2 linked regions of the Draconibacterium halophilum genome follow. The protein of the gene in region 1 interacts with the protein of each later gene in a pairwise test. Links are inferred from orthologs where the notes say so. Each region holds a gene or a part of one and is shown in the gene's direction. Other genes may lie near its edges.

Region 1 (16,585 bases):
TTTGGAGAGAGCGTACCGAAATAGAAACCCGTTTTATCGGCAAAAAATAAGCGAACGGTTCTTACCCGTGGCTGATCGCCGTCGCAGGTGGCCAAATAGCAAACCGGATTTGCTGAGGCAAACGAAATGTAATCATTTATATCCATGGCTAAAGATTTTTGGTGCAACATATAAGTTACAAAAAATCAGTAAAAAAAGCAAGGCAGAATGAAGCGAGGGTGAAGTGAGAATGAAAGAAGTTTTATCGTGTTAACGCCTTATTCGACTAACCGTTTTGCTCTTTCTTTTTAAACCAATTTGCCGGGTTTAACTGCTTTTTGTATTTGGTGAACAGTTCTTTTCCTACCAGCAAACCTCCAGCCCAAAACACAACTTCCATTACTATAAAACTTGTGGTTGATGCGACTACTTTGGTTTTTGTAGGCAAATCAAAAAAAGGAATAATCAGTGTGGCGGCAAAAAATACCCCGGAGAAGATCATTAAGAAAATCCCGATTTTTATCTGACTGTTTTTACGTTTCATCCGTTTAAAATTTTCAAGATTTGTAATATTTACTTTAAAATTTGAGAACGGATGTAAGCGCTCCGCTCTCACATAAACTTTTTTAATCATCCTTTTCGTGTAGTTATGATTAAATAAGTTCATGTTCGTTTCATAAAACTCAAAACAGTAAATAGCACGTATTGTTTCCTGTAATTAGTTATCCTGCAAACTTTGCAAAAGGATAGTGAAAGCATTTGGCCCTTCGTTAAAAAGCAGATCAAGAATGCTCAGATTAGGCGTAAAACCATATCTCTCTGAAAATACCTGAGTGTAGGTTTGTGGTTGAAATTGATGGTCGGGATTGTGTTTTCGTTTTGGTGATATTCCGTCGCGCAGATTAAATGTTTTTTCCGGTACTTTTTCAAAATCGGAAGTTAACCGGATTTTATTTTCTATATCGAAAAAGTCGCAGAGTTGTTCGTGTATTTGCAGATTGTGATCGAGCAGGTATTTGGTTTTACGTTCAAAAAACGGGTAAAGTTCATCCTGGTAGTACTCGAAATAGGGCGACGAATTGTAGGCTGAAACGATGGTTTGCCAGTGATTGCGCTGCCAGTTTTCGTCGTACGATATTTGCAGGTCTTTTATTAAAATTTTTGGACCGCGGCCTTTTACCACCGGAATAACAAGCGAAATTGGTCCATTCCCTCCCAGTAGTTGACAACGATTGCGGTAGGTTTGTTTGCTAAAGTTCTCGTATTGTTCAATATAAACCTCGTTGTGGTGTAAGTAGCGGGTGTAAAAATGTACCGGTGCAAAATAGGCAGTACTCAGTAAAAGTGCGTTGTTATTCATTATTAGTCTTTGAAAAAGCTGTCGTCGGCATCGTCTTCATCATCCAGCTCAATCCCTTCCGGATCGGTTACTTCTTCCGACTTTTGCGGTTCGTGCATTTGTTGTAATTCCTTTAATTCCGAATTGAATTTTACCATCTGCTTATAGTCACGTTTTATTTTCCATAAGCGCGGATAAAAGTAAAATGCCGCAATTAGATACCCCAAAAAAATACAGCTAAGTAGCACAAGCACCAAGGGGGCATCCTTTATTTCCCAAAAGAATATGTTCAGCGTTATGTCCATGGCATTTTGCAACGTGAAAATTACCAGAAGGACTGCCAGAATCAGAAGTATTACAACGATTAATTGCATAATTAATGGTTTTCAAGTATCAACCCCGAAATTATAAAAAAAGGATAACAGTTTAACTATTATCCTTTTAACGAATGTTTTTTAATAAGATTGTGAGTGTTGTGTACAAACAAGAGTGTACAACAAAACGTACATATCAAATTTATTTTACCGTAGTAAACAGTCGGTTAAACCTTATGTTTGCCGGGAAACTTTTGTCTTTATCCAGCGAAAGCCAGATAAATTTGGCTTTGCCAACCACATGGTCTTCCGGAACAAAACCCCAGTAGCGCGAATCGGCAGAGTTGTGCCTGTTGTCGCCCATCATCCAGTAATAATCCATTTTAAAGGTGTAGGATGTGGCCACCTCTCCATTAATTTTAATCTGATCTCCGTTTACTTCCAGATCATTGTCCTCGTAAATATCAATAATGCGGCGGTAAAGCGGAAGATTGTCTACGGTAAGATCAATGGTTTCGTCTTTTGCCGGAATTGTTAGCGGACCAAAATTGTCAACGTTCCATGGGTAGCGGCTGTCGTTTGGGAAAATACCAGGTTCCCTGTCTCCAGGTTCATCCAACATTTTTTCAACCGATTCAACATTGGCAAGTTCTCCGATCTTATCAGCGGCATCCTGAGTGAGCGGCATTAAATACTGCTGGCTCGAATAGGTATTCCGGTCGTCTTCGGCAATGTGTAACCTGTCGAGTGTTTTTGGGTTGATGGCAGTACCATTAGTTTCAACCAGGTAGTTGTATTGAACACCTTCGTATTTTTTCTGAGCCTCGTTATTTACATACAGCTGCCCCATTTTAATTTCAATTTTATCGCCCGGAATACCTACACTTCGTTTAATGTAATTCTCGCGTTTATCAACCGGTCGCGTAATGATTTCTCCAAAGTTTCTTTTATCGCTCCAAACTCTGTTTCTTCCATACGATCTAATCAATTGGTAGTAACTTTGCGTTGGTACTCCCAGCGCTACGGTGTCGCCTTCCGGAAAATGAAAAACTACTACATCGTTGTTTTTTACTTCCGTAAATCCTGCCAGTCGTTTGTAAGGCTGCTGAATGGCTTCAGAGTATGATTTTCCACCAATTACGGGCATGGTGTTGTGCACAAACGGAAACGACAGCGGCGTGTTTGGTGTTTTAGGTCCGTAGGCCGTTTTACTTACAAAAAGATAATCGCCAACCAACATAGATTTTTCCATTGATGAGGTGGGGATCGTGTATGCCTCAATAAAAAACATACGAATGAAAGTAGCCGCTATTACCGCAAAAATAATAGCGTCGACCCATTCAACAACTTTGGTTTGTTTCCCGTTGGGAGGGTTTTTCTTTTTCCAAAATGCCCAATGTACTTTTTCTGTAATATAAATATCGAAGATTATTACCAGCCCCAGAAACCACAAGTAGCTTCCAAGCCAGATTACCCAAAGGGCATAAAGTGTTCCTACAGTGATGAATTTAAACCACTTATTTGTTAGGATCGAACGTGTCATTAATTCTTATTTTATAATTTTAGTAAATCTTTCATTGTCAGTATGCCTTTGTTGTCGAGGCAATATTCGGCAGCAAGTACGGCGCCGGATGCAAATCCTGTACGACTTTTTGCACTGTGCGTGATTTCAATAAAGTCGATTTCCGATTCGTATTTTACGGTATGAATACCCGGTACTTGTCCAACGCGCTCTGATTTAATGTTCATTTCATTAGCAGCAGGAGTTTTATCATTAACCCAGGCATTTTTTGCCGGAAGGTTTTCAAAGATATCTTCTGCTAAGCTGATTGCTGTTCCGCTAGGTGCATCCAGCTTTTTCGTATGATGAACTTCTGTCATTTCAACACCGTATTCGGCACGTGGCGCCATCAATTCTGCCAGTTTTTTATTCAGCTCGAAAAACAGGTTTACACCTACCGAGAAGTTACTTCCATAAAAAAATGTACCGTCGGTTTCAGCACATTTATTATACACCTCTTCTTTTTTATCGAGCCAGCCGGTGGTTCCGCTAACAACAGGAACACCCGCCTCAAAACACAACTTATAGTTATTTACTGCTGATGCAGGAATAGTAAATTCAATGGCAACATCACATTTTTTGAGATTATCGACGGTAAGATCGTGTTGATTGTCGAGATCGATGGTGAGGCCAATTTCGTGACCGCGCGACACCGCGATTTTCTCGATTTCCTGTCCCATTCTCCCGTAGCCAATTAGTGCAATTCTCATTATTTTGCTGATTATCTGTTTTAGAATAAGCCACAAATATATAACAATAACCCGTTGTGCGGTTTAATTTGTTAATAACCTTATTAATATCTATAACTAAAAAAAGTTATGCATAATCATGATATTCAATATCTTAGAAGTATAAAACACCACATTTTTACTTCTGTTATGCATAACTTGAAATCAAATTACGACAGATTCTTTCTCATTACCAAATCTGTATTTAAAAATCGCATCAACTCTTTCGATAATTTCTATTCGTATAGAAACCGCCCAAAGATGTCTGATTGTCAAATTATTGCGTTCTCTATTACTGGCGAGTCACTCGGAATCGACAGCGAAGCTTTTTTGTGGGCTAAAATCAAAAGCGAACATGCTGATGATTTTCCCAACCTAATCGACCGAAGCAACTTTAACCGCAGAAGAAAACGCCTTTATCCTTTTATCGAAGAATTGAACAAGACTGTAGCCGGCTTTCTCAATGCAGGAGAAGACTGTTTCCTGGTTGATTCGATTCCCATCCCTGTTTGCAAGAACGCCCGTGAACAACGCAGCAGGATTTGCAAAGAAAACTTTGAGACAGCACCAAACAAAGGCTATTCTGCTGTTAATAAAACCTGGTATTACGGCTACAAGCTTCATTTGCTTACCTCTGCAAACGGGGTTTTTCATAGTATGGACTTAAGCAAGGCTAGTGTCCATGATGTTCATTACCTGTCGCAGGTAAAGCATTCTGGGCTAAACAATTGTATCCTGCTGGGAGATAAAGGATATTTATCCAGTTCTCAGCAAATTGACCTGTTTTCTTCCTGCAACGTTAAACTGGAAACCCCCATGCGGGCTAATCAAAAAGCTTACACTTTGTACCCACCTGTTTTTAAAAAGTTTAGAAAAAGGATCGAAACATTGTTTTCTCAACTTTGCGACCAGTTCATGCTTAAACGTAATTACGCCAAAACACTTATTGGATTGTCAGTCAGAATACTCACAAAAGTTACTTCGGTGACTTTACTGCAATACATTAATTTAAAGAACGGTAAACCAATTAATAATTTAAAATATGCCCTGGCAGTTTAAACCGCACAACGGGTAACAATACTCAAATGTAGCCATAGCAGTTTCGCACATTAAATTATTTCGATGAACACAAGGGGAAATGCGGCGAACAGGGTTAACGGTAATTTAAAGCTACGAATGATTAAATAATTGATTTTTATCTAATTTTATCGGACTAATTTATGAAAATGAAAAATATAAAACTTGTTGCAACCGATTTGGATGGTACGTTTCTGAAAAATGACCGGACAATTAGTCAGGCAAATATTGATGCTTTGCATAAACTGGGTGATAAACAGATTGTTCGTGTTGCAGCAACGGGGCGGAATTTGCAGAAAGTAAAAGATGTACTGCAGCCCGATTTGCCTTTCGATTTTGTGGTGTTTTCTTCGGGCGCCGGCGTTTACAACTGGCAGAAAAAGCAACTTATTGCCAATCAGAATATAAAAGTGTCGTCGGCCCAAAAGCTGCTTAATCATTTTATTCAACGCGATGTAAATTTTCATGCTTTTTATCCGGTTCCCGATAATCATAAACACTATTATTACCGCGGGAAGGACGATTGCGAAGAGTTTGAACGTTACTTTAAATTTAATGTAGCGTATGCAGAGCAACTAAAAACCAAGGCTTTGCCAAACGGCGAATTATGCCAGTTTCTGGTCATTATTAAACAAGATGAAGAACGGTTTAAACACCTGAAAGCAGATATCGAAGCTTTGTGCCCCGAGATTAGAGTTATCCGTGCATCGTCGCCAATTACTCCCGGGTATATCTGGATCGAGGTTTTTCACCATTCCGTATCGAAAGGAAACGGGGTGAACGAAATTTGTAAACAATTGGGAATTACGCAAGAAGAAACGATGGGGCTGGGAAATGACTACAACGATTTTGACCTGCTGGAATTTACCATGCACTCCTTTTTAACCGATAACTCGCCCCATGAAATAAAAGATAAATATCCGGTGGTACCAAGCAACGAAGATGATGCCTTCGCTTTTTCGGTGCAATCGTTATTTTAGCCAAATTAAATCAGTACTATCGTTCTGGTCATCAAATTTTAGTTCAATCTATCGTATGAAAGTCTGTGGTTTTACATTTATCCGAAATGCCGAAAAATATGATTTCCCTATTGTTGAAGCAATAACTTCGGCTTTGCCCATTTGCGATCATTTTGTAGTTGCCGTTGGAAAATCGGAAGACAAAACCCGAAAAATTATTGAAGAAATCGATCGGGATAAAATTACCGTGGTTGATACGGTTTGGGATGAAAACCTTCGCGAAGGTGGTGTTGTTTATGCCGACGAAACCAACAAAGCTTTTGATGCTATTGGTGATGAATACGATTGGTGTTTTTACATTCAGGGCGACGAGGTAGTGCACGAAAAACATTTGCTGGCGATTAAAAAAGCAATGAAAACAAACCTTGACAGAAAAGAGGTTGAAGGATTATTGTTTCGCTACCGGCATTTTTACGGAACTTACGATTATGTGGGCGATTGCCGGCACTGGTATCGAAACGAGATTCGTGTGATTCGTAATGACAAATCTATCCGTTCGTATAAAGATGCGCAGGGATTTCGGAAAAACGGGGAGAAGTTAAAGGTTGTTCCGGTTGATGCCGAAATTTATCATTACGGTTGGGTACGCCACCCAAAATTTATGCAGGAAAAAGTGGATTCGGTTAAAGCTTTTTACCACGGAATTTCGGAAGAAGAGGCACAAAAAAAAGCATCGGAGCAGGAATTTAACTATGGGACAGAGTACGACGCTCTTATTCGTTTTGAAGGCACGCATCCAAAAATAATGCAAGGCAGGATAAAACGTTTGAACTGGGATGTTAATGTAGATACTGATAAAATTCAGATGAAATTTAAGTACCGTCTGCTTTATCGAATCGAAAAGTTATTTGGAGTGCGTTTATTTGAGTATCGGAATTATGAGTTGCTGAAATAATTCTGTCATTTCGAACGTAGTGAGAAATCTCTAACTTTTCTGCAGTTGGTTAAAGATTTAGCTTCGCTGATTTTCAATTCTCAGTCGTGCCTCCTTCGAAATGACAACTATCGAAACAACTCCCTTGCTTCTTCCAGCTGAGCCGGTTTCCCAACATCCATCCACAATTCTGAATTATCGAAGTAACCTTTTATGTTTTTCGTTTTTGCCAGTTCAAGGTAAACCTGCACAATTGAAAATCGATCTTCAAGCGGCATAAAATCAAAAATTTCAGGTTCAACAATATGAATTCCGCTAAAAGCCATTTCCGTAGCTCCCTGAAAATTATCCGGGTTTGATATTTTTGTTTCTCCCGTTTTTTTATTCATCCAGCCCACCAGATTTTGCTCCGAATCGAACTTAAAGTAACGTTGCGTTTCGCGCTGCCGCACAACCAGCGTTGCAATGCTATTCGATCTGTCGTGTTCTGCAAGCACATCCTTTAAATTTATGTTGCCAAGAATATCTACATTATAAATAAGGATGGGTTCTTCTTTTGAAAATAGGTGGGCGGCAAATTTTAGTCCGCCTCCGGTTTCCAATAATTTGTTGCTTTCGTCGGAGATGAGCACCGGGACATCCCAATCCTTGCTTTTTACAAAATCCATTACCTGTTGTGCAAAATGATGAACGTTAACAACGATCCGGGTGGCACCTGCGGCACTAAGTTTTTCAATGGCATGTTGCAGCAACGGTTTCCCGCCAACTTCTACCAAAGCTTTTGGTTTATTGGTCGTTTCGTCTTTTAAACGGGTACCCAAACCGGCGGCGAAAATCATTGCTTGCATATTGAAAGACTTATAGATTATTAGATGCGAGTAGTGAGATCTGTACCTCCCCATTGGGGAGGTTAGGAGGGGCTTAGCGTATCCTGTCCAGGCTTCTAACCAAAGCTTCGTCTTTTCCGATGGCACGAATAGCCAGCCAATCTAAAATAATAGCTACAATCGGTAAGGCAACGGCAACTTTAAAAGCCACTTTCACTTCATCAAAGCTGGCGTAAGTGAAATAAAAGAACAGTCCGAAAAGCCCGAGCATCAGAATCATGGAGAATCCAAGGATACGGATTTGAAGGATGCGCTTTTTGTATAAAAATATTGTCACCAGATGAAGTACTGCAATAATGCCTATTAGAATCATTAGCGGCAAACCACTAAAAAGTAGTTCTTCATCTTTAAAAATTCCAAAAGCGTTAAAAACATGCAGCTGATCGTTAACGATAATATCTGCAAATTTCTGAATGTATAACGAACCGATCAGCATGCCGGCTACCAGGATAAACAAGGTTTGAATTCTTTGAATCATTGTCTTAAATTTTCAGCAAAAATAGCCAATCAAAATATTTCTCAAAACCAAAATGGCTAAGCTTGCCTAAAAATCATCAGGAAAGCTTAATTTTGATAACAAAAAACTATGATTGCAGGTAAACAATAAAAAAACTGCTTTGTTTCTTCAATATCATATAAAAGTTAATTAAAAATCAACTATGGATAAATTTTCGGCTGTGGGAAACCAGGAACTCGAGGCGATTGAGAACTTATACCAGTCTTATCTTGAGGATCCGGAGTCTGTTGATAAGAGCTGGCAACAGTTTTTTTCGGGTTTTGAGCTGGCCCGCAAGCAGTATCCCGAAAAACCTTCGGGGATAAAACTCGACAATATTGATAAAGAATTTGCTATTCTAAATCTTATACATGGCTATCGTCAGCGTGGACACCTGTTCACCAAAACCAATCCCGTTCGTGCGCGTCGTAAATACTCTCCAACACTCGATATCGAGAATTTTGGTTTGGAAAAAGCCGATCTGGAAAAAACATTTCAGGCGGGTAACGAAATTGGAATTGGAACGGCCAAATTAAAAGATATTATTTCACATCTTGAAGACACTTACTGCCAGTCGGTTGGTGTGGAATATGTGTATATGCGACATCCGGAGGTGGTGCAATGGTTGCGCAAGCGAATGGAAAGTACCAAAAACTCGGAGGAATATACCGAAGAAAAACGGAAACACTTTTTCTATCACCTGAAACTGGCGGTAGGCTTCGAAAATTTTATCCATAAAAAATTTGTTGGGCAGAAGCGGTTTTCACTCGAAGGGGCGGAAGCTTTAATTCCTGCACTTGACGCCGTTATCGAACGCGGTGCAGAACTGGGAATGGAAGAATTTATTCTGGGAATGGCACATCGCGGACGATTGAACGTACTGTCTAATATCCTGGAAAAACCATATGAAAATATTTTTAAAGAATTCTACGCGACTGAATACGAGGACGATATAGCACAAGGAGATGTGAAATATCATTTGGGTTACGAGAATGATGTGGTAACTGACTTTGGCAAGAAAGTAAATTTGAAGCTTCTTCCAAATCCATCGCATTTGGAAACTGTAGCCCCAATTGTTGAAGGCATGGTTCGCTCTCAGATCGAATGCGAATACCAGCGCGATTACAGCAAGGCGTGCGCCATTGTTATTCACGGCGATGCAGCCATTGCAACACAGGGTGTGGTTTACGAAACAGTACAAATGGCGCAGCTTCCGGGATATAAAACGGGAGGTACGATTCATTTGGTAATCAACAACCAGGTTGGATTTACTACACCGTATCTTGAAGCACGATCGAGCACTTATTGTACTGATGTGGCAAAAGTAACACGCTCGCCTGTTTTTCATGTAAATGGCGACGATGTTGAGGCTTTGGTTTGGACAATAAGGCTGGCAATGGAATTCCGTCAAAAATTCCATTCCGATGTATTTATCGATATTCTGTGTTACCGAAAGTACGGACACAACGAGGGCGATGAGCCACGTTTTACGCAGCCAATGCTATATAAAGCCATTTCAAAACATAAAAATCCGCGCGATATCTATGCGGGCAAATTGAATGAACTGGGAATTATGACCCACGATGAATCAAGAGAAGAGATTCGGGAATTCGATCAGTTTTTAGATGGGAAATATAAGGAGTCGGAGAAAATTGAAAAGTTGCAGATTCGTAAATTCCTGGTAAAAGACTTTGAAAACTATGAATTACCATCGAAAGCTCTTTTTAACGAACCTGTTGATACCGCTGTTGGGGAGGAAACCGTGCGATCTGTGGCGGAGAAAATAAATACGCTGCCCAAAGAACTGTCTTTCTTTAAAAAAGTAAATCGTATTATTTCCGACCGGAAAATGATGATCCATGATAACCGTTTGGATTGGGCAATGGGAGAGTTGCTGGCCTACGGAACGCTGGTTGCTGAAGGTCATCCGGTGCGTTTGAGTGGTCAGGACAGTGAACGTGGAACTTTTGCTCACCGCCATGCTTCGTTCGTAATTGATGGATCGGAGAAGAAATATTTTCCGTTAAAACATATATCGGACGATCAGGCACGTTTTAAAATTTATAATTCGCCGCTTTCAGAATATGCCGTAATGGGTTTTGAATATGGCTATGCTTTATCGGAACCAAACGGGTTGACAATTTGGGAAGCCCAATTTGGCGATTTCTATAATGTGGCACAGGTTATAATCGACCAATACCTTACTTCAGCATACGAGAAATGGGGGTTAATGAATAACCTGGTGTTGTTCCTGCCTCATGGATTTGAAGGGCAGGGGCCCGAACACTCGTCGGCACGTCTTGAGCGCTTTTTAGAACTCTCGGCGAATAATAATATACAGGTAGTTATGCCAACCACTCCGGCCAATATGTTTCACATGTTGCGCCGCCAGGTGAAAATGAAAATGCGTGTACCACTTGTGGTTTTCACACCAAAGAGTTTGTTGCGTCACCCAATGGTACATTCAACCATTGAAGAAATGGCCGACGGACATTTTAAGGAAATTATTGACGATCCGGTAGCTGAACCTGATTTGGTAGAGAAGGTTATATTTGTCTCTGGCCGATTGTATTACGATCTGGTAAAATACAAATCAGAAAACGGAATTTCAAATACGGCCGTTGTGCGTTTGGAGCAAATTTACCCGATTCCGAATAAGCAGATCAATGAAGTATTGAGTAAATATTCAAAATCGACCGAATTGATTTGGGCACAGGATGAGCCTGAAAATATGGGAGCGTGGCCGTTTATTAACCGTAAATTAGATTGCCTTGGCTTTAAGGTTGTTGCTCGCCCGGAAAGTGCCAGCCCGGCTGTTGGTCTAATGGATAAACACAAAAAAGGCCTCAACCATATCCTGGAATTAGTATTTAAAGAAAAAGAAGTTGTAGCTTCATAAAAAACCAAAATATGATTATTGAAATCAAAGTTCCCAGTCCGGGAGAATCTATAACTGAAGTTGAAATTGGCAGTTGGCTTGTTGAAGACGGAGCCGTTGTTGCCAAAGATCAGGAAATAGCGGAAGTGGAATCGGATAAAGCCACATTGACTATTACTGCCAGCGAAGGTGGTAAAATAGCATTAAAAGCTGAAGAAGGTGAGGCTGTAGAGGTTGGAGCTGTTGTTTGTACCATTGATACAAGTATAAAGCCAGAAGCCGGAAGCCGGAAGCCGGAAGAAAAAAGCGCTCAGGAATCAACTTCCGATAACGAAAAACAAGCAACCCAGACCGAGGAGTCAACATCCGAAGATGAGTTGAGCGAAGCGAAATCCCGACCGTCAGCGTCGGGGCACGATAAAGTAAAAGTTACATCGGTAGCTAAGGAAATGATGAAAGAGCATGATCTTTCGGTTGACGATGTGATTAACGGTTTGAAAAGATTAGGTAAAAAAGAAGTGGAAGCTGTGGTAAATGCGCCACAGTCAGCTGCAGTGATTCCGCAAAAAGAAGCTACACGCAACGAAGAGCGCCAGCGTATGTCGAGCTTGCGCCGAAAGTTAAGTGCACGCTTGGTTTCGGTGAAAAACGAAACAGCCATGCTCACCACCTTCAACGAGATCGACATGAGCTATGTAATGGATATGCGCAAAAAGTATCAGCAAAAATTTGTGGATACGCACGGATTCAAAGTCGGTTTTATGTCGTTTTTTACCAAAGCCGTTGCCACTGCCATGGATTTCCATCCGATGGTGAATGCGCAGATGGATGGCGAAGAAATAGTAATGCCGCAGTTTGTTGATGTGGGTATTGCGGTATCAACACCAAAAGGATTGATGGTGCCCATTGTCCGGAATGCCGAAAGTAAATCGATACCCGAAATTGAGCTCGAAATCAAACAACTGGCTGAAAAGGCACGTAATAAGAAAATTACAGTTGAAGAATTACAGGGAGGAACGTTTACCATTACCAATGGTGGCGTTTTCGGGTCGTTGCTGTCGACACCAATTCTTAACCCGCCGCAATCGGGAATTTTGGGCATGCATAATATTGTGGAGCGACCGGTTGCTGTTAACGGACAAGTAGTTATCCGCCCAATGATGTATGTTGCACTGTCGTACGATCATCGTATTATCGATGGTAAAGATTCGGTAGGATTCCTGGTAAAACTGAAAGAACTGCTTGAAAATCCGGAACGTTTATTCACCGGAGGAAAAGACGCCGGGGAGTTGATGCTGGGGATTTAGTCTATTGTTAACCGCAAAGACGCTAAGGCGCGAAGATTTCAGTTTGCAGTCGCAGTTGACAGTTGCTGTCATCTCGAAGCGTAGCGAGAGATCTGTTACAAAAAAGTTGCCGGTTTCAGGTTTCAGGTTTCAGGTTGCAAGTTACCAATGTGCATAAAAAGATCCGATCCGTTTAATTTTTAACAATACGGATCGGATCTTTCTGTTAATTGCCACTGCTTGTCATCTAGAGCACAGTGAGAGATCTGTTACAAAAAAGTTACAAGTATCAAGTTGCATTTTTGCTCCACCTCTCAGTGCTCCATTTCTCACATATCCGCAAAAAAGAGATGACATCCTTACTGAGAACTGATTGAAGAGAGAAGAAGCCATTTGATTTTTCAAATGACTTCTTTTTTTTGATGCTCTAATTCTGCGGAGGCATTCCCCCCTGCCCACGCCTTTCTCGTCTTTCTTCCTGCATCACCTGGTATTTCTCCCATTGTTCTTCAGAAAGAACAGCCTTCATTTTTTTGTTTTGCTCTTCACGTGATTTTTGCATTTGCTCACGCATTCCTTCAAATCCGGCACCGCTGTTTTGCATTTCTTCGCGCATGGCAGCCATATTCTCAAAACTCTCTTCCATTATTTCGCGAATTTTCTCTTCCTGCTCGTTGCTTAAATCCAGATTTTCGTCCATATCTTCAATCTGGCGGTCTACCATAGCCTGCGGATCAAAATTTCCGGGACCCATTCCGCCTCCACGGCCAAATGGCAATTGTTGCGAGTTATTGCTTCCGTTGTTACACGACATTAAAAGTGTGCTAACCAACACCATTACTAGAAATACTGTTCTTTTCATTTTAATTTTAGTTAATACGTTAAAAGATTTTGATTATCAGTTGTTTTTAGCTTCTGGATCAGTTAGATGATTTATCTGATTAAAAGTTTAAAATGGTAGCAATAAAAATTAGCTGGTGTCAATTAGCAAAGCGCTAACATTGTCTATCTTAATTGTTCAAAAAATCTCCTAAATTCTACCCGATATCATCAAAAGGCTGAATTAAAATGTATTAACTTTGGGCTTTCATTAAATTAATTCAGTTACAAAATGAAGAGAGATACTTTGGTTTTTGATATTATCAAGAAGGAACACGAACGTCAGTTGGGCGGAATTGAGCTGATTGCTTCAGAAAACTTTGTAAGTGAGCAGGTTTTGGAGGCAATGGGATCGGTAATGACCAACAAATACGCTGAAGGTTATCCTGGAAAAAGATATTATGGTGGATGTCAGTTTGTTGACATGACCGAGCAATTGGCCATCGACCGTATTAAAGAATTGTACGGCGCAGAATGGGCTAACGTTCAGCCGCATTCAGGAGCACAGGCGAATGCTGCCGTGTTAAGTGTTATCCTGAAACCGGGCGATACATTCCTCGGCCTCGACCTTTCGCATGGTGGTCACCTTTCGCACGGTTCGCATGTAAACTCTTCGGGTATTCTTTACAATCCGGTAGCGTACAAGGTAAAAGAAGATACCGGTTTGGTTGATTACGACGAAATGGAAGCGCTGGCTATCGAACACAAACCAAAGTTGATAATCGGTGGTGCATCGGCATATAGCCGCGAGTGGGATTACAAACGTATGCGCGAGATTGCCGATAAAGTAGGAGCGCTATTTATGGTTGATATGGCACATCCTGCAGGTTTAATCGCTGCCGGTTTGCTTGATAATCCTGTAAAATATGCACACGTTGTAACATCAACAACACATAAAACCTTACGCGGACCTCGCGGTGGTATTATTCTTATTGGTGAAGATTTTGAAAATCCATGGGGAATAGCAACTAAAAAAGGAGTGGTTCGCAAGATGTCTTCATTGCTGGATTCTGCAGTATTTCCCGGACAACAAGGTGGCCCGCTTGAGCATGTAATTGCTGCTAAAGCTGTTGCTTTTGGCGAGGCGCTTGAACCGGAATACAAAGAATACCAGGCACAGGTTAAAAAGAATGCTGCTGTAATGGCACAGGCTTTTGTTGATTTGGGTTACAAAGTAATTTCGGGAGGTACCGATAACCACTCGATGCTGATCGACTTGCGTACAAAATACCCGGAGATTACCGGAAAAGTAGTGGAGAATACCATTGTAAATGCTGAAATTACCGTGAATAAAAACATGGTTCCTTTTGATAGTCGCTCGCCATTCCAAACGTCAGGTTTGCGTGTAGGTACACCGGCTATTACAACCCGTGGTGTTAAAGAAGATCTGATGCCAGAAATTGTGCAGTTGATAGACGATTCGATTGCAAACATCAACGACGAGGCTTACATTAAAGCGGTTGGCGAAAAAGTACATCAACTGATGAAAGACTTTCCGTTGTTTGCCTATTAATTAAGAACTTAAGGTTAAAATATAGAGAGCCCGGAATTATTTTCGGGCTTTTTTTATGTTTTCACTTTCTTTAACTATAAATTCGAGCTATGGATATGGAATGGTACATGATATTGGCACTTATAGGAACCGGAATCGCAGCCGGTTTTATTAATACTACTGCTGGTGGTGGCTCCATGTTAACCATCCCTTTATTGATGTTTATGGGACTGCCTGCAAATATTGCCAACGGAACCAATCGAATCGCTATTCTGCTTCAAAATGTGATTGCCGTAAAAACTTTTAAGCAGAAGAACGTACTTGATTTTAAAACTGATTACCGGCTTGCTGTTCCGGCAATTATCGGATCAATTATCGGGGCACTGTTTGCTGTTGAAATCGATGTAGAGCTTTTGAAAAAGATTATTGCCGGACTAATGGTGGTTTTGTTGCTGGTGGTAGTTTTAAAACCAGAAGTATGGATAAAAGATCGGGTAGGGAAGGTCGATCCCAAACCGACGGTACTACAGTATATTATTTTCTTTGGAATAGGTTTATTCGGCGGGTTTATTCAAATGGGAGTGGGCTTTTTTCTGCTGGCCGGCTTGGTTTTGGGTTGTGGTCATAATTTGGTTAGAGCCAATGCTATAAAGGTTTTTATTGTTTTGATCTATACTGTTTTTTCCATCGGGATATTTATTTTTCATAAACAAGTTGATATTGTTGCGGGTTTAATACTTGCCGCCGGAAATATGCTTGGTGCTTGGCTAGGAGTCAATTTTACCGTTAAAGGTGGTGCAAAATATGTGCGTTACGTACTGATCCTGGCCATGATAATTGTGATTCTGAATTTGTTTGGGGTGTTTAGTTAATAAAGCTACAAGTTAAGAGCTACTAGCCACTAGCGAAAAAAAGTTTTGGAAAATGGATTATCTCCCCTCACTGAGGGGAGTGCCCGAAGAGCGAGGGGTGAATCTACACCCCGAAATCGACTTAAGGGGACTTGTTTAGAAGAATGTGAGTATGCAAAATAAAATACCAGTAACCATAATCACCGGCTTTCTTGGGGCCGGGAAGACTACTTTTATCAACTTCCTGTTAAAAACTAATCCCGGTATTCAGTTTACATTGGTTGAGAATGAATTTGGCGATGTGCCTATTGATTCTAAACTAATAAAAGGTGTAGATGCCAGCCAGATGTTTGAGTTAAAACAAGGGTGTATTTGCTGTACAATTTCTGATGAGTATGAGTTGGTTTTAAAAGAGTTGGCCGAACGTTTCCCAAATGTCGATCACCTGTTGATTGAAACAACAGGAATTGCTGATCCGGCGCCAGTGATTCAACCTTTTTTTGCCGAGGAAGACTTAAAGGAATTGTACGAGTATAACGGTGCCATTTGTTTGGTTGATGCCTTAAATTTTGATGATTTACCGGAAGAGGAAATGGCGTTTAGGCAGTTAAATATTGCCGATCTGGTTCTGGTAAATAAAACTGAAGCTCTTGGTCCGAAACAAATCGATGAAATTTCAAAAAAAGTAAAATCAGTTGCTCCCTTGTTAGAAACAGTAATAACAAGTTATGGTGAAGTTGATAAGCTAAATTTGAAGGATCTAAAACGACACTCTTTTAATTCCTATTCTTTTCTTTCGTACAAAACAAATCATGCATTGGTGAAAACCAAAACACTTTCTTTTTCAGCACCGCTGAATAGAAAGGACTTCAATTACTGGCTGGAATATACACTCGACATTTATAAAAGTAAGATCTACCGCTGC
Region 2 (16,161 bases), 1.6 Mb from region 1 along the record:
TATCGCCGTCTCTGTCTGTAATCGGAACCAAAATATCATACGTGTTCAACAACCGGGTTTCAAAACGTTTTATCCTTTTTGAAAGATTTTGTAGGTATAATTTTTTCAAACCATGCGCCAATTTTGCCGTCCGTTTCCAAATTTCAAACTCAACGTTATGAGCACGATAAACCACCGTTGCATTTGAGTTTTTTCGTATTAATGGAATATATGGGCACACATAAAGTCCTTCCAGTTGAACGATATCGAATTGGTTTTTGCTTAACAAGTCTTCCAGTGCTTCACTAAATTTTTTATCAATAAACCGAACGGCATTATAAGGTTGCCGCGAAAATATAAGATTTACCAAAGCTTCGAAAACATTTATTTTTGCCGGAACATCCACCAATTTAAATGTGGCTAATTGTTTTATTTCTTCGGGAATCTCATCGAGTTGAACATGATGTTTTATAGTGTTCATTGCCAGCACGGTCACCTTATTTCCCAGCTGCGAAAATCCTTTTGTTAAATTCATACAGGCAATGGCCCCACCATCCTTGGCTGGAAAAGGAACCTTATTTGTTACCTGCAATATGTTCATTCCGGCTTAATCGTTTGATTTCTTTTTTGAGAAAAACCTTCCTAGCCCCAAACGGGCAAAAAACTTCGTATAGGTTTCGGCCGACATAATAGCCGAATCGGTTGCTGCTTTATAGCTTAACCACACGCCGACAGGGAGAAAAATATAGGAAGAAAACCACATACCGTTAAACATTGCCCAAACATCCTCGCGCGCAGTCTTTTCTCCACTCATGGAAACAATGTAATATAAAATGAATAAGAAAATTGATACCACCACTGGCATTCCCAATCCTCCTTTACGAATAATTGCCCCTAAAGGTGCACCGATAAAAAAGAAGATGAGCACAGCTATTGATAGTGTAAACTTTCGATGGCGCTCCATCCGGTACTTATTCAGCATTTTCTTTTTGCTATAAAGCTGCCCCTGGAACATATTTATCTGTTGCATATTGCTTCGAGCCCGGTCGAGTGCACTTTTAGCAATATCGGCCTGCACCCATTTATCGAGACCACTATAATAGGCATCAAAATCGAATATCGAATCGGCTTTTGAATCGACAATATCACGTTTCAACGAATCAGCTTTTGCGGTAAGGTTGTACATTCTTCGCGTTATTGTTGGGGTTATATTAATCTGCATCATGTAATTTCTTAACCGGTCGTAATAATCATCGGTCAAGCTGTCATCGGCAGTCTCCAACTGATCGATAGTGAGCATCCGATACTGGTTCTTAAAGATACTTTCATCGCGACGGTTAAATTCAAAATTGCGGACTTTTACCCGGATAGTCTGTTCTTCAAAACGATTTCGCTGATATGGATACGTTTCCGTTTTAGTTCGATCCTGCGATTTTTGCTCCTGATAAGTTACTCCGCTATAAAGGTTAAGCACCATGTACTTTTTGTCTTCCGTTATTCGCAACAATCCTGAATCGGCTACGGTAACACTTTCGTTGGGTTTATTCTTTGTGTGGTCGTAAATCAGCAGATCGTATAACATTTTTGTATCGTTATCTCTACGACCAACTTTAATACTGTAACCATCCATTTCGTTAGTAAAAACACCTTCTTGCAAAACCAGCTCGGGCCTTTGCTTCTTAACACTGTACAGAAGTGTTGAAAATTTCAGATTAGTTTTAGGGAGAATATTATTGGAGAAATAGAAGGCGGTTCCGGTAATAAGCACGGCAATAACGATTAATGGCTTCATAATTCGGAAAAGTGAAATTCCTGAAGCTTTCATCGCAACTAACTCGTAATTTTCGCCCAATGCACCAAAGGTCATAATTGATGCCAACAGCATTGCCAGTGGAAAAGCCAGTGGAAGTAAAGCAAAGGATGCATAAAACATCATTTCGCCCAATACTTTAAAATCGAGCCCCTTGCCCACCAGATCGTCTACATACTTCCACAGGAACTGCATAAGCAGCACGAAAAGCACAATAAAAAAGGTCATAAAAAATGGACCTAAAAAAGATTTTATAACAAAAAGGTGTAGACGTTTCATGTACATTCTTTCATTCTGGAAACGCTTACAAAACTAAGTTATTTTAGGAATTAGTAAAGTAAAAAAGGTTAAGAAACGTTATTGACACCGGAATACGGCTTTCAATAATTGGGAATAAACGACTTATGAACCTAATACATGTTTTAATTCAGCAATTTGCGAATCCCATAAACCTCGTGTTTCATCGATTTCATCTTCATCAGCAAAATCTGTAATCAAAAGAGAAACATCACTGGTAAGTTCATCCCGTGTTATCTTAAATTCGAAGTAAGTTTCTTCTTCATCAACCCAGCTAAACCTAACCAAACGATTTTCTTTGTGCAAAGTCATCTCCGCGGTTTGCTCCGATCCTTCCCATATAAAAGTATAATGTTTTCCTCTTACACGCACATCATCGGCAAACCACTCTGTTAATCCCGAGGCCGTATTTAGTCTGTTATAGAGCACTTTGGGAGAACAGTTAACAATGTATTCCAGGTTAATCTTAACTTTACTAGTCATATGTTTGATTTTTGGCAATATAATTAATAAGAACGTAACTTACAACTGGTTAAAAACACAGGAATAAAGATAATTTGAAATTTTGCAGAAATGGTTACTCGAAATAAAAATAAATACTATATTTGCACCGCATTTTTGGAAAACAAATGGCGAGGTAGCTCAGCTGGTTAGAGCGCGTGATTCATAATCACGAGGTCGGCGGTTCAAGCCCGCCTCTCGCTACTTAAAAACACTAGGAGTCTGGTAATTACCGGGCTCCTTTTTCTTTTTAGGTGAAACAAATATTACACATATAATGTAGTGTAAATTCACAGCTTTTACCAGTAATCGCCCTGCTAAACAAAGCAATAATCATTGAATCAGTTTGGGGTTGAAAATTAAGTTTGAACTGCAATTCTTGAAGCCAATTTTGACAACCTCTTCTCATTCAGTTTTTGAATCCCAACGTGTTACTATTTTTCTTGATAAAAAACACCCGATATTCTTCACTGTCTTTTTTATTCAGCCAGTGCCTGTAACTCATGCTCAACGATTTATCGATTAGCGGAGCCGGAATAAAAGGTGCAATCACTTGAAGTATTTCATTCTCATTCAATTTTTTAATGGCCGACATTACTTCATGAACAGGCTGTTCTCCGGCATTCAGCATTTCACGGATATCAATGGTTTCCGCAATATTGCGCTCTTCAAACCAAGCCGGTTTTTCAGTGGTGTAATTTTCAGTTTCATCGCCTACACCATCAATATTGGTTTGGCCAACCTGGCTTCTTAATTTATTAATTAGCTCTTCCACTTTCAGTCCGCCGATTGTTGCTGCCTGATTCAACGTGGTGATTTTTGTAATGGTCTTGCGTAACACCGGATTTTTCAACTTTTTAAAAGGCGGTGCTGCACTGATTAACACATCTTCGAGCTGTGGATAGGCCTCCAGCAGGTCGTATATTTTTGTTTTAGGTGTAATGATCAGTTTGTTCATTATTTTATTCTTTATCATCAGTATATGACAAAATCCTGCGTTCGCCTTCAAGATTTCGGTTCTCTGTCAAGTCTTGCGAAACCTCCAAAGTCCCCATGTATTCTCCTTGTTCATCACGAAGCGCATAATATTCAATTTTAATAAATTTACCTTTCATTTGTATCCAAAAAGGTGCATGTGAAGCTTTTCCCGACTTAAAATCTTCCAGTATCTTTTCAACAATATGCGTACTCCCCGGCGGGTGGCACAAACGCACATCGCGATTGATTATGGAGCGGCTGCGGGCAAATATCCGTTCTTTTCCCTGGGTAAAATATTTCACCTTGTCGTTTTTATCTACAAAAGTCATATCGAATGGAACGGAATTCAGAATGGCTTTTATTTCCGCTGCCGAAAAACTGCCTGAAGATAGTTGAATGTTTCCGTCGGAATTAATGTCACTTTCGGTTTCTTCTTCGGTAAATCCCTCAGGCTTCCAATCTGCTTTTGGATCGTAAAGTGCAAATCCATATTCTAATGTTTGCTTGTGAATATTCCACCAATCTTCAGTAGTTAGCACATCCATAGCCATTGGGAATAAAATTTCTTCTTCTTTCTGAATCATATCAACCAAACCCTGGATAGCTACATAAAACAACAGTTCGAGTGAATCAAACAGATCTTCAGGTTTAAGGCCCGGTGTTTTCAGAATGCCAATACATGCTTTCAGCTGATCCCTGATTTCGTCGTGTTTACCCCACATTACTTTTGGTGGTCCGGTAATTTCATTTTTCTCGAGATAAGGAAATACTAAATACTCTTTTCGCTGATAGTGCTTATCAACGTCCATTAACTGATTAAAAAGACTCTCCAGATTCAGCACATAGTTTTTGAAATCTTCTTCGCTCACATCTGGCAATTGATTAAGCTGTTGTTTTGCCTGTTCAGCCACTTTTCGTAATTCAACATTCTCGTGTTGAAACACATCAACCGGATGTCCTTCAGGAATAGTCTTTGCCCCTGACAAATCTACATTCCCTTCGAGCACTGAACCATGAACATCGCAAAGTTTCAGCACTTCCTCCTCGGGCAAGCCTTCCTGCATTAATTCCTGCTCTACTTCCACCACCTCGCCGTATGGGATGTTTTTTAACGATTCAATTAACTCTTTCCGCACACTTTCTGCAGATTCTCCCTCATGCAGTTTTAAAATCAACTGCTTTAATTGTTCCTTTCTGTATTTCGAATTGTTAATTAGTTCACTCATAACCTACTCCTCAAATTTTATAATTTGTACCGGGCAATTCTCCGCCGCCTCTTTTATTTCATGTTCGTATAAATGGTAATCAAGCCCGGGCACCACAATCATTTTATCAAATACTTTAAATACCCGCGGCGCAAAAAGATTGCACATCTTACAGGCAATGCAGGTGTTTATACTGTCGTCTCTCCATACTCTTTTAATCGCCACCCAAACATTCTTTTAACAGTGAATCAAGTCAGATTTAGTAGACAAAAAAACTTTTTAAACAATCCCTCTGTTTAAAACAGCTTCACCTTTTCTGATTTTCTCCGACAGGGCTTGAATAGTTTCTTCCTTAACGATATCGAAAAATTTATCGCGTACCTCCTTATACTGTTCATGTAACGGACACGGATTATCATTGTTACATGATTTTAACCCAAACCCACATCGATGAAAACAGGCATCGCCCTCCAGTACATGAATTACCTGGTACAGCGTCAATTCTTTCTGTTCGCTGTTAAAAAAAAATCCACCTCCCCGGCCTTTAGCCGAATCAAGTAACCGGTGCCGGGTTAGTGTTTGTAGTATTTTTGCTGAAAACGCTGACGGCGCTTCAATTTCTTTTGCAATTTCTATAACACCCGGTCGTTTCCCTTCCCAGTTTCTGAGCTGAACAAAAACCAGCGAGCGAATTGCATATTCAGTACTTTTAGCCAACATAAGCTTATTTTTTCGAAATAATTTCTTTCTCCAAAGCTAATGCTTTCAAAAATAAAATGTTGTTCTCTAAATGAATATGTCGGTGTAAATCCTGCTCAAAATCATTTAAGGTCTGATAAGTAATGCGATAAGTATTACAACCATCTGACGGACAGGTATAATTAGATGTTAATTCGGCAATTTCAAAAAATCGTTCGCCTTCCGCCTGGTGCTCGTCCAGCATAGCTTGTATGGGTGCATCAATTCCACCAAATTCAGCCGTATTGGAAGTGGTACCATTTTTAAAATTGACTAAACGCCTAATATATGGAAATAGTACCAACTCTTCTTTTTGCATATGTGCTGTAAGGTTACCTGCTGCCGTTTCAAACAATTCACGAACCTTAAAAAGTTCCGGGTGATTTTCGCCATGCACGTCACAAAGTTTATTGAGCTTGGCCTCCAAAAAAGGAATAGTTTCACGAACATAGGAGTGATGTCTTTTCTCGATGTAATCGCACAATTCGTTCAATTCCATCGCGTCAATGTATCTTGAATCAGGGTCGTTTGCCTGCACTGTAGCTTCCAATTCGGGTAACAGCGAATCAATATTGACATTTGCTTGTTCACAGGCTTTTTCAAGACTGATACCGCCTCCACAACAAAAATCGATGTTGTTCCGATCGAATATCTGAGCTGTTTTGTAATTCTCTTTTACAATCTGTCCTACGGTTAATTCTTTTCTTATTTCCATAGCTATTAATTTTTTTGTCAAAGATAAGAATATTCCATAAAAGGACAACCGGGTCTTTTTATAATTTTATTATACATTTGTAATAACAAACATTAAATCAAGATATATGAATTCAAAAAAACTTTGGATCGGTTTTATCCTTGTCATGGTAATTTCGTTTGGAATACTTGGTTATTTTGGCAGGGAAATCTACCGACAAGCACCTCCCATTCCTGAAAAAGTAATTACGCCAGATGGTACAGTTGTATTTACCTCGGCTGATATTAAAGATGGACAGAATGTATGGCAATCAATGGGTGGACAGGAAGTTGGAACGATTTGGGGACATGGTGCATATAAAGCCCCCGATTGGACAGCCGACTGGTTACATAAAGAAGCCCTCTTCATTTTAGATACCTGGTCGCTGGCCGAGTTTTCGCAGTCTTACGATGATCTGCAAGACGAAAAACAGGCACTTCTACAAAAACGCTTACAGAACGAACTAAGAAAAAACACCTACGACCAAGCTTCGGAAAGTGTTGTTATTTCAAAAGTTCGGGCCCAAGCTATTAAAAGTAACAGTGCGCATTACTCTGGCTTGTTCATGAACGATCCCGAACAGGCACATTTTAGAGAAGCCTATGCCATTCCGGCCAATTCGATAAAAGGAAAAGCACGGATGGATAAAATGAATGCTTTTTTCTTCTGGGCAAGCTGGGCTACAGTTACCGAACGCCCCGGGAAAGATATCACCTACACCAATAACTGGCCTCCAGAAAAACTAGTCGGGAATGAACCAACAGGAGCCTTGCTTTTGTGGACAGGATTTAGTGTAATTATTTTACTTTTCGGAATCGGACTACTGGGCTGGTATTATGCCACTAATCGAGAAGAAGAGGCCAATCATAATATCCCTAAGGTAAATCCTCTATCAGGGACCAAACTCACGCCATCGATGAAGGCAACCTTAAAATACTTTTGGGTGGTGACAGCACTTATTCTTGTACAAATTTTTATGGGAGTAATAACGGCACATTATGGAGTTGAGGGTCTGGGGTTTTATGGCTTACCCCTGGCCGATGTTCTCCCCTATTCTATTTCAAGAACCTGGCACATACAACTGGCTATATTTTGGATAGCAACGTCGTGGCTGGCCACCGGACTTTTTATTGCGCCTGCTATTTCAGAAAAAGAACCAAAGTTCCAGCGTTTTGGTGTAAACTTTTTGTTTATCGCCTTGCTGATTATTGTTGTTGGTTCGCTTGCCGGACAATGGATGGGAGTTATGCAGAAGCTGGGACTCGTAGAAAATTTCTGGTTCGGCCATCAGGGTTACGAATATGTTGACCTGGGCAGGTTCTGGCAGATCTTCCTTCTTATTGGCTTGGTGTTGTGGTTATTTTTAATGGGGCGCGCAATTTGGCCGGCTATAAAAGCCAAGAATGAAAATAGACATTTGCTAACCATGTTCTTAATCGCATCTGTTGCTATTGCTGCGTTTTATGCAGCAGGCTTAATGTGGGGACGACAGACCCACCTTGCTATTGCCGAATATTGGCGTTGGTGGGTTGTTCACCTTTGGGTAGAAGGATTTTTTGAAGTTTTTGCCACAGTTGCAATTGCCTTCCTGTTTGTGCGAATGCAGCTGATTCAGACAAAAATTGCAACATCAAGTGTGCTGTTTTCTACCATTATATTTTTGTCGGGTGGTATTGTCGGAACTTTCCACCACCTGTACTTTACGGGTACTCCAACTGCAGTACTCGCTCTTGGAGCATCGTTTAGTGCACTCGAAGTAGTTCCACTGGTATTAATGGGCTTTGAAGCCTATCATAACATACGAATGAGCCAAGCTAAAGAATGGGTGACCGCCTACAAATGGCCCATATACTTCTTTGTTTCAGTAGCATTTTGGAATTTTCTGGGTGCCGGAATCTTTGGATTTTTAATCAATCCACCAATTGCTTTGTATTACATGCAGGGGCTAAACACCACTCCGGTTCATGGTCATACTGCTTTATTTGGAGTATACGGAATGCTGGGAATCGGACTCATGCTTTTTGTTTTACGAGATATGGATTTAAATACAGTTTGGAAAGAAAAAACAATACGCAATGCATTTTGGATGATGAATATCGGCCTCTTGCTAATGGTTGTACTTAGCGTTCTGCCTGTTGGCCTGGCACAAACAGTTGCCAGCGTAAAACACGGTCTTTGGTATGCGCGGTCGGCAGAATTTTTAGAAAGCCCAACTTTGGAAACAATACGCTGGCTACGAGCAATTGGCGATACAATTTTTGCTGTAGGTGCCCTCTATCTGGGCTGGTTTGTTTTTGGATTAAAAACAGGATGGTCGATCAAAAAGTAGAGAATATTGAAGCCGGGATTTATTCCCGGCTTTTTTTTGAAGTCGATTTTTGTAAATCAATTGGCATAAAACAATTTTTAACTCGTAATTCGTATGTTATGATTCATGACCGATAATCTAAAAAACATTGTGGTTATATCCACTCAAATCGGAACAACTTGATTGAATGGTTATAAGATAGTTTCCTTTATTTAATAACTCGAACGACTCCAATGTGGCAAATCGCACATTAAATGGAGGTTATGCCCTCAAATGTAGCACGTACACTTTCGTACCCACTAATTTCTGCTACAGAAGATTAAAAAAATATGTTTATTTAGGTAGTAGAGGAAAGAAAAGGGTAGAACACTTATGGACGCTTTTTGGAAGATGATTGATAATTATACAAACCCCTAAACATAAACCAATCAAGATACAGAGTTCTACCCTTATAATTTATCTTTTAAAATTTACTACTAACAAGTTACAAAATATTTAAATACCAAATGGTGTTATTTAGTATTTTAATTATTTCGTTGACTTTATTTCTTCCCATTTGCCAGAATATCAACACTCTTTTTTAAGCACAGTTAGTCGAAAAAACAACCCTAACCACCTATTTATCAAACCACAATAAGTGTTATCTCGCATCGAAAAACAAAGTTGATCGGCCATACAAATCAAAATCAAAAATCTCACTTCCGTTTTGCACTGCCCCGTCTGTACGAATTAATTATCTTTGGGCAATTTTTGTAAAGAATGATCTCGATAGATAAAATAAATCTCAGTTTTGGCGGTTTCGAACTGTTTAAAGAAATCAGCTTCCTCGTGAACCCGAAAGACCGTATTGGACTGATTGGTAAAAACGGAGCCGGAAAAAGCACCTTGCTAAAAATTATTACAGGCACTGAAACGCCAACTTCCGGAGTGCTGGCTGTTCCGAAAGAAACAAGCATTGGTTATTTACCACAGCAAATGAAAGTTTCGGATACACGCACCCTTAAAAATGAAGTTACACAGGCTTTTGAGGAACTTTTAACTATTGAAAAAAAAATAGCCGGTTTAAATCAGGAGATTGCCGAAAGCGAAGATTACCACTCGAATGATTATCTGAAGAAACTCGACCAGGTCACCGAATTCAACGAACGCTACCAACTTTTAGGTGGCGACAACTACGAAGCGGAACTGGAACAAACACTTCTCGGACTTGGTTTCGAAAGAACTGATTTTGAGCGAATGACCTCGGAATTTAGTGGCGGTTGGCGAATGCGCGTTGAACTGGCAAAACTGCTTCTAAAAAAGCCCGATGTTTTTTTACTGGATGAACCCACCAACCACCTCGACATTGAGTCGATCCAGTGGTTGGAAGATTTCCTGAAAACATATAGTGGTGCGGTTATTCTGGTATCGCACGACAAAGCTTTTCTGGATGCTGTTTGTAACCGCACGATAGAAATTTCTTTGGGGAAAATTACCGATCAAAAAATGAATTATTCTAAATTCATTGACTGGAAAGCCGAACAGCGTGAAATCAATTTGGCCGCCTACAACAATCAGCAAAAACTGATTGAGGAAACCGAGCGTTTTATTGAACGCTTTAGGTACAAAGCATCAAAAGCAGTGCAGGTACAATCAAGGGTAAAACAACTTGAAAAACTGGATCGGCTGGAAATTGAGGAAGAAGATAATTCAGCACTAAAAATTAACTTCCCTCCGGCACCACGCTCGGGACGTGTTGTGGTTGAAGCCAAAAACATTAGTAAATATTACGATTCACTTCATGTGCTCGACGACATCGACCTTACCATTGAGAATGGAGAGAAAATAGCATTTGTGGGCCGAAACGGAGAAGGAAAGACAACACTGGCCCGGATTATTATGAACGAGCTGGAACACGATGGTACAATCAAACTGGGGCACAATGTTAAAATCGGCTATTTTGCCCAAAATCAGGCGCAACTATTAAAAGAAGATCTAACGGTTTTTGAAACTATAGACGAAATTGCCGTGGGCGATATCCGAACAAAGATCAGGGATATTCTTGCTTCATTTTTATTCCGCGGCGAAGACATCGATAAAAAAGTAAAAGTACTGAGTGGTGGTGAGAAGTCGCGCCTGGCTATGATACGATTAATGTTGGAGCCGGTTAACTTCCTTATTCTCGACGAGCCAACCAACCACCTCGACATGCGCTCGAAAGAGATTTTAAAAAATGCATTGGCAAACTTCTCGGGAACAGTACTTATTGTTTCTCACGATCGTGATTTTCTTGATGGACTGGTGAACTGCATTTACGAGTTCAGAAATAAAAAGGCAAAACAACACCTGGGTGGCATCTTCGATTTTCTTTACAGAAAGAAAATGGAGTCGATGAAAGAATTAGAAGGCAAGAAGCAAAATGCAAAAGCCAGAAAAGTTGTAACTTCGGAAAAACAAAAAGACGAGCTTTCGTTTGAAGAAAAGAAAGAGATAAACCGCACTATTTCGCGGCTGGAAAAAAGTGTAACCCAAACCGAGGAAGAGATTGCAAAACAGGAAAATGAAATAGAAGAAATGGATAAACTGCTTGCCAACCCGGAAAATATTGACAGCCATTCGGTTTTTGAGCAGTACGAGCAATTAAAATCGCACCTGGAAAAAAGTATGCTTAACTGGGAAAATGCCCACGAAGAACTGGAAAACTGGAAAGCAAAAAAAACCTGGTAAATTCAAAATTAAATGAGACAAAAAGGAATAACCACCGATGATTTTCTGTTTGGAACAAGAGCAGTAATAGAGGCTATAAAAAAAGGCAAAACTATCGACAAAGTACTGATAAAAAAGGGTTTGCGGAACGAGTTGATTGCAGAACTTCAGCAATTGATAAAAGAAAATGAAATTGGCGTTCAGTACGTTCCAATCGAGAAGATTAACCGTGTTACACGAAAAAACCACCAAGGTGTTCTGGCCTTTATTTCGCCCATCGAATTTGATAATATTGAAACTGTAATTCCGGGAATTTACGAAAAAGGCTTAACTCCACTTCTTCTTGTTTTAGATCAGATAACTGATGTACGCAACTTCGGAGCTATTACCCGCTCGGCAGAATGCGCCGGTGTTCAGGCTATTATTATCCCTGAAAAAGGTATGGCACGAATTGGTGCCGATGCGGTAAAAACATCGGCAGGAGCCATTCACAACATCCCCATCTGCAAAACAAATAACCTTTATAACTCTGTTCGTTTTCTGAAAGACTCGGGCATTAAGATTGTTGCAGCCACCGAAAAAGGCGACACACTTTACAGCAATGCCGATATGAAATCGCCACTAGCCATTGTTATGGGATCAGAAGACACGGGTGTTTCTGCCCAGATTCTGAAACTTGCCGATGAACAATTAAAAATCCCAATCCTGGGACAGATCGAATCTTTAAATGTTTCGGTATCTGCTGCTTTAATGGTTTTCGAAGCAGTCAGACAACGAAATCAGGCATGAACAGGAATCGTTCGTTTAAATGACTCTTCCAGAGAAATAAAAGTCTCGGTACTGGCAACACCTTGAATTTTTTGGATTTTTCCGCTTAAGATATTTTTTAGGTGCTCATTATCCTTGGCATAAACCTTAACAAAAATGGCATAGGCACCTGTGGTGTAATGACACTCTACTATCTCAGAAATTTCTTCCAGCCCTTTTACAACCTCGCTGAACAACCCTCCCTTTTCGAGGAAAATACCAATGTAGGTGCAGGTTTTAAAATCAACCTTTTTGGGATTGATGTGATAGCCGGATCCAACAATCACTTCCAAATCAACCATTCGGTTTACTCGTTGATGTACTGCTGCACGTGAGATTCCCACTTCTTTTGCAACATCTTTAAAAGGTATTCTTGCGTTCTTTGTAATTATATCCAGAATTTTTAAATCCCAGTCGTCTAAATTATTCCTCAAAGTCATCTTTAACAATTTTCCACAAAAGTATCAAAAATCTAACATTATTTCAAAGTAAAGTGAGCGTAAACACAATATAGTAACAAAATTAAAACAAAGTTGCCCAGACTTTCAAAAGCCGAAAAAATATTATCAGTTTGTTAATTTATAACACATTTATCTTTCATTATTCTACATTCAATGCTAATTTCAATGTGATTTAATACTTTTATCCCGGATTTTTATAAAAACAGACAGCAATAAAAATCGAAGACAGTATTAGATAGCTTTCATTCAGCACTTAAAAACCACTCAATTTCAATACGAAATTTTGAGTTGTTATGTGTTGAACGGACTTAAAAAGTAACCTTAAAAATTATAGACATGAAGAATTCAACGAGTTGGTGGTTTATTCTGGCCTTATTGGTAATTGTAGCCGCTCTGGGAGTGATTATGCCTTCCGGAGCCGGAGAGATAGACACTTCTAACCTTGACGCCGGAGATACCGCCTGGATGTTAACCGCAACGGGATTGGTATTATTAATGACCCCGGGCCTTGCTTTTTTCTATGGAGGAATGACCCAGTCAAGAAACATTATTTCCACCATGCTGCAAAGTTATATTGCCATGGGCATTGTAAGCGTGCTGTGGGTTGTAGTTGGTTTTAGCATTGCCTTTGGCGAGAGTATTGGAGCTGAAGGTTTTGGGTTATTTGGTAATCCGTTCACCTATTTTATGTTCCAAGGTGTTGGAGGTGGTACTCATCCCGATTTTGCGCCAACGTTTCCATTTGCAGTATTTGCAATGTTCCAGCTAAAATTTGCGATCATAACTCCTGCTCTTATTACCGGATCGTTTGCCGGAAGAGTACGTTTCAGAGCCTACATGTTGTTTATGGTGCTCTTTATTTTATTTATTTATGCACCGCTGGCACACTGGACCTGGCATCCAAACGGATTCTTGCGTAACTGGGGAGTTCTCGACTTTGCCGGAGGCACAGTTGTACATATGTCGGCAGGTTTTGCGGCTTTGGCAGGTGCCATTTTTCTCGGAAGAAGAAAAGATGCCAACAAAGAAATTAAGCCGGCAAATATTCCATACATTTTATTGGGTGCAGGCATGCTCTGGTTTGGTTGGTTTGGTTTTAATGCAGGTTCTGCTTTGGCAGCCGATTCTGTTGCTGCAGCAGCTTTGGTAAACACCAATACAGCATCGGCAGCTGCTATGTTAACCTGGATATTCTTCGACGCTGCTCAAGGTAAAAAACCATCAGCGGTTGGTGCTGCAATCGGACTTGTTGTAGGTTTGGTTGCCATTACACCAGCTGCCGGATTTGTAAATGTTGGATCGAGTATATTTATTGGTGTAATTGCGGCTATAATTAGTAACTACGCTATCACTCTTCGAACAAAATCGAAACTGGACGATACTTTGGATGTATTCCCTGCTCACGGAATGGGAGGTATTACAGGGATGTTATTTACCGCTGTATTTGCAAATGAAGTTGGATTGATTCACGGAGAAATCACAACTTTCCTTTATCATTTACTGGCACTGGTTATTGTGGGAATTTTCACATTTGGTGGCTCAATGTTAATGTATAAAATTACAGACATGATTGTTCCGATGCGAATCTCACCCAATGGAGAGAAGGTGGGTTTGGATATTAGCCAACACGATGAATCATACAATTTTGCCTACCTGGAAGATTAAAAAAAATACGTCAAGCATTAAATAAAAAAAGGCCGGTTAAAACCGGCCTTTTTTTTATTTAATAGGTACTTGTCGTTTAAAATCCATTTCCAAAGAAATAAATGTTTCAGTGCGGGCAATTCCCTCAATATCCTGAAGTTGCTCATCGATCAGGCGTTTTAAATGCTTGTTTGTTTTTGTTTGTATTTTAACAAAAATAGCATAAGCACCTGTTGTGTAATGACACTCAACAACTTCCGGAATATTTCTTAAGGCTTCGGCAACCTGTGTATGAAACCTTGCCTTATCAAGATATATTCCCATATATGCGCAGGTATTGTAACCTAATTTTTGCGGACTAACCACAAACTCACTTCCATGTACAACACCAATATTTAATAAGCGCTGAACACGCTGATGAATAGCTGCACCAGAAACACCACATTCACGGGCAACTTCAAGAAAAGGTATTCGGGCATTTTTAGTAATCAGCTTTAATATCTTTTCATCCAGCTCATCAATATCGGCTGCTTTCTCCTCTAAAAAATCATTCGACTTCATGTTTCAAATATTCTGAGTTAGTTTCAAATTATAGCACAAATGTAGATAAAATTCACAATCACTAATCTCAGATGCTTTAAAACATATAATTACTTACGAATTGTAAGCACAAGATTTTTTCAACTTGATAAAAACTAAACACTTGCATTAACAATTAACGAAGTGTAATCTTTTCAATATCAGCACCGGAAGGCTCTTGAAAAACCCGCAGTTCAAACTCAGGAATAACAGCAAATATATGATCGAAAATATCGGCCTGAATGGTTTCATAATTGGCCCATTCCTGATCGTTGCTAAATACGTATATTTCGATAGGCAACCCTTTACCAATTGGTTGCAGCTGGCGGATTAAAAAAGTTAGATCTTGTTTCACCTTTGGATGCTGACGCAAATACACTTCCAGGTATTTTCTAAAAATACCAATATTGGTCTGATGGCGCCCACTAATATAATCCTCTTCCGCAAGATTTTTCCCTTTGTTATATTCTTTCAGTTCTCTTTCCTTTTCCTGAACATACCCCCGTATCAAATCGAACTTTTCGAAGCGACTCAACATCGCTGTATCGCAAAATCTAATGGTGTTGGTATCAATGGAAACCGAACGTTTTATACGCCGACCACCCGATTCTTCCATGCCTTTCCAGTTAAAAAATGATTCGGAAACCAAAGCATATGTTGGAACGGTAGTAATGGTTTTATCCCAATTCTGAACTTTCACTGTATTTAAAGAAATATCGATAACCGTACCATCGGCATTGTGAGCTTCCATTTGAATCCAGTCGCCAATTTTCACCATATCATTTGCCGACAACTGAATGGAAGCAACAAAACCAAGTATCGTATCGCGAAAAACCAAAAGCAGAACTGCGGCAATTGCTCCCAATCCTGCCAGCAATGCAGTTGGGTCTTTTCCAAGCAAAACAGCAATAAGCAGGATGCCTGCCATAAAAAACACAAAGATTTTCAACAACTGAACGTAACCCTTTATCGGGCGACTATGTGCAAATTCGGTTGTATTATATATCTGTAATCCGGCATTTAGTGAAGAACCTGCAACAAAAACAATAATTGAGATAAAGTAAATGCGCGATATTTTCAACAACAAATCAGCAAGTCCCCAATAATAATCTTGCGACAGTGACTTATAAACCTCCGGGGCAAGTTCACCCACTTCCTGATGAATGTTCGGATAAGAAAAATCGGCGGTGTAAAACAAGATAAATGCAGGAACCAAATGTGCCAGCCCCTTAAAAACCCTGTTTTCAACTAATATATCATCCCAGTGTGTTTTTGTACGGCGGGCAATACGTTGTACAATCACCAAAAAGATCTTCCGGGTAATAAAATGGGCCAACCAAGCCACAAAAACAATAAGCATTATACAGATTAATGCGGCTAAGGGTTTTGCCAAAAAATCCATTGTCCCGATCTCCCGGATTTGTTCAAGCAAATAG

Evidence for each region.
Region 2: the proteins of G0Q07_RS13645 (region 1) and G0Q07_RS07350 interact in binary tests that used the Escherichia coli proteins (3 or more experiments, as listed by UniProt). The link is inferred for Draconibacterium halophilum from one-to-one orthologs.

The regions. Positions count from the first base shown.
Region 1 is NZ_CP048409.1:3,400,726-3,417,310, reverse strand. The notes cover bases 8,038-11,373. They hold G0Q07_RS13645 (2-oxoglutarate dehydrogenase E1 component), read left to right. Parts: upstream 8,038-8,437; coding sequence 8,438-11,173; downstream 11,174-11,373. Other genes in these bases: odhB (2-oxoglutarate dehydrogenase complex dihydrolipoyllysine-residue succinyltransferase), read left to right, coding at 11,185-11,373; G0Q07_RS13650 (DUF4293 domain-containing protein), read right to left, coding at 8,038-8,256. In the rest of the region: G0Q07_RS13700 (pyridoxamine 5'-phosphate oxidase family protein), read right to left, coding at 1-146; G0Q07_RS13695 (transporter suffix domain-containing protein), read right to left, coding at 266-613; G0Q07_RS13690 (WbqC family protein), read right to left, coding at 698-1,339; G0Q07_RS13685 (LapA family protein), read right to left, coding at 1,342-1,692; lepB (signal peptidase I), read right to left, coding at 1,835-3,175; dapB (4-hydroxy-tetrahydrodipicolinate reductase), read right to left, coding at 3,187-3,903; G0Q07_RS13670 (IS982 family transposase), read left to right, coding at 4,183-4,980; G0Q07_RS13665 (HAD-IIB family hydrolase), read left to right, coding at 5,148-5,978; G0Q07_RS13660 (glycosyltransferase family protein), read left to right, coding at 6,034-6,912; G0Q07_RS13655 (nucleotidyltransferase family protein), read right to left, coding at 7,020-7,739; more of G0Q07_RS13650, read right to left, coding at 7,813-8,037; more of odhB, read left to right, coding at 11,374-12,459; G0Q07_RS13635 (hypothetical protein), read right to left, coding at 12,866-13,300; glyA (serine hydroxymethyltransferase), read left to right, coding at 13,550-14,830; G0Q07_RS13625 (sulfite exporter TauE/SafE family protein), read left to right, coding at 14,920-15,681; G0Q07_RS13620 (CobW family GTP-binding protein), read left to right, coding at 15,833-16,585. UniProt on the Escherichia coli protein: E1 component of the 2-oxoglutarate dehydrogenase (OGDH) complex which catalyzes the decarboxylation of 2-oxoglutarate, the first step in the conversion of 2-oxoglutarate to succinyl-CoA and CO(2).
Region 2 is NZ_CP048409.1:1,816,898-1,833,058, reverse strand. The notes cover bases 8,870-11,781. They hold G0Q07_RS07350 (ABC-F family ATP-binding cassette domain-containing protein), read left to right. Parts: upstream 8,870-9,308; coding sequence 9,309-11,255; downstream 11,256-11,781. Other genes in these bases: rlmB (23S rRNA (guanosine(2251)-2'-O)-methyltransferase RlmB), read left to right, coding at 11,268-11,781. Outside these bases: G0Q07_RS07400 (glycosyltransferase family 4 protein), read right to left, coding at 1-580; G0Q07_RS07395 (LptF/LptG family permease), read right to left, coding at 587-2,068; G0Q07_RS07390 (START-like domain-containing protein), read right to left, coding at 2,192-2,569; G0Q07_RS07380 (DUF1858 domain-containing protein), read right to left, coding at 2,997-3,545; G0Q07_RS07375 (DUF438 domain-containing protein), read right to left, coding at 3,550-4,791; G0Q07_RS07370 (ferredoxin), read right to left, coding at 4,795-4,995; G0Q07_RS07365 (RrF2 family transcriptional regulator), read right to left, coding at 5,050-5,490; ric (iron-sulfur cluster repair di-iron protein), read right to left, coding at 5,495-6,223; G0Q07_RS07355 (nitric-oxide reductase large subunit), read left to right, coding at 6,330-8,570; more of rlmB, read left to right, coding at 11,782-12,023; G0Q07_RS07340 (Lrp/AsnC family transcriptional regulator), read right to left, coding at 12,014-12,481; G0Q07_RS07335 (ammonium transporter), read left to right, coding at 12,839-14,167; G0Q07_RS07330 (Lrp/AsnC family transcriptional regulator), read right to left, coding at 14,222-14,707; G0Q07_RS07325 (mechanosensitive ion channel family protein), read right to left, coding at 14,862-16,161. UniProt on the Escherichia coli protein: Genetic data indicate it may be involved in ribosome assembly or function.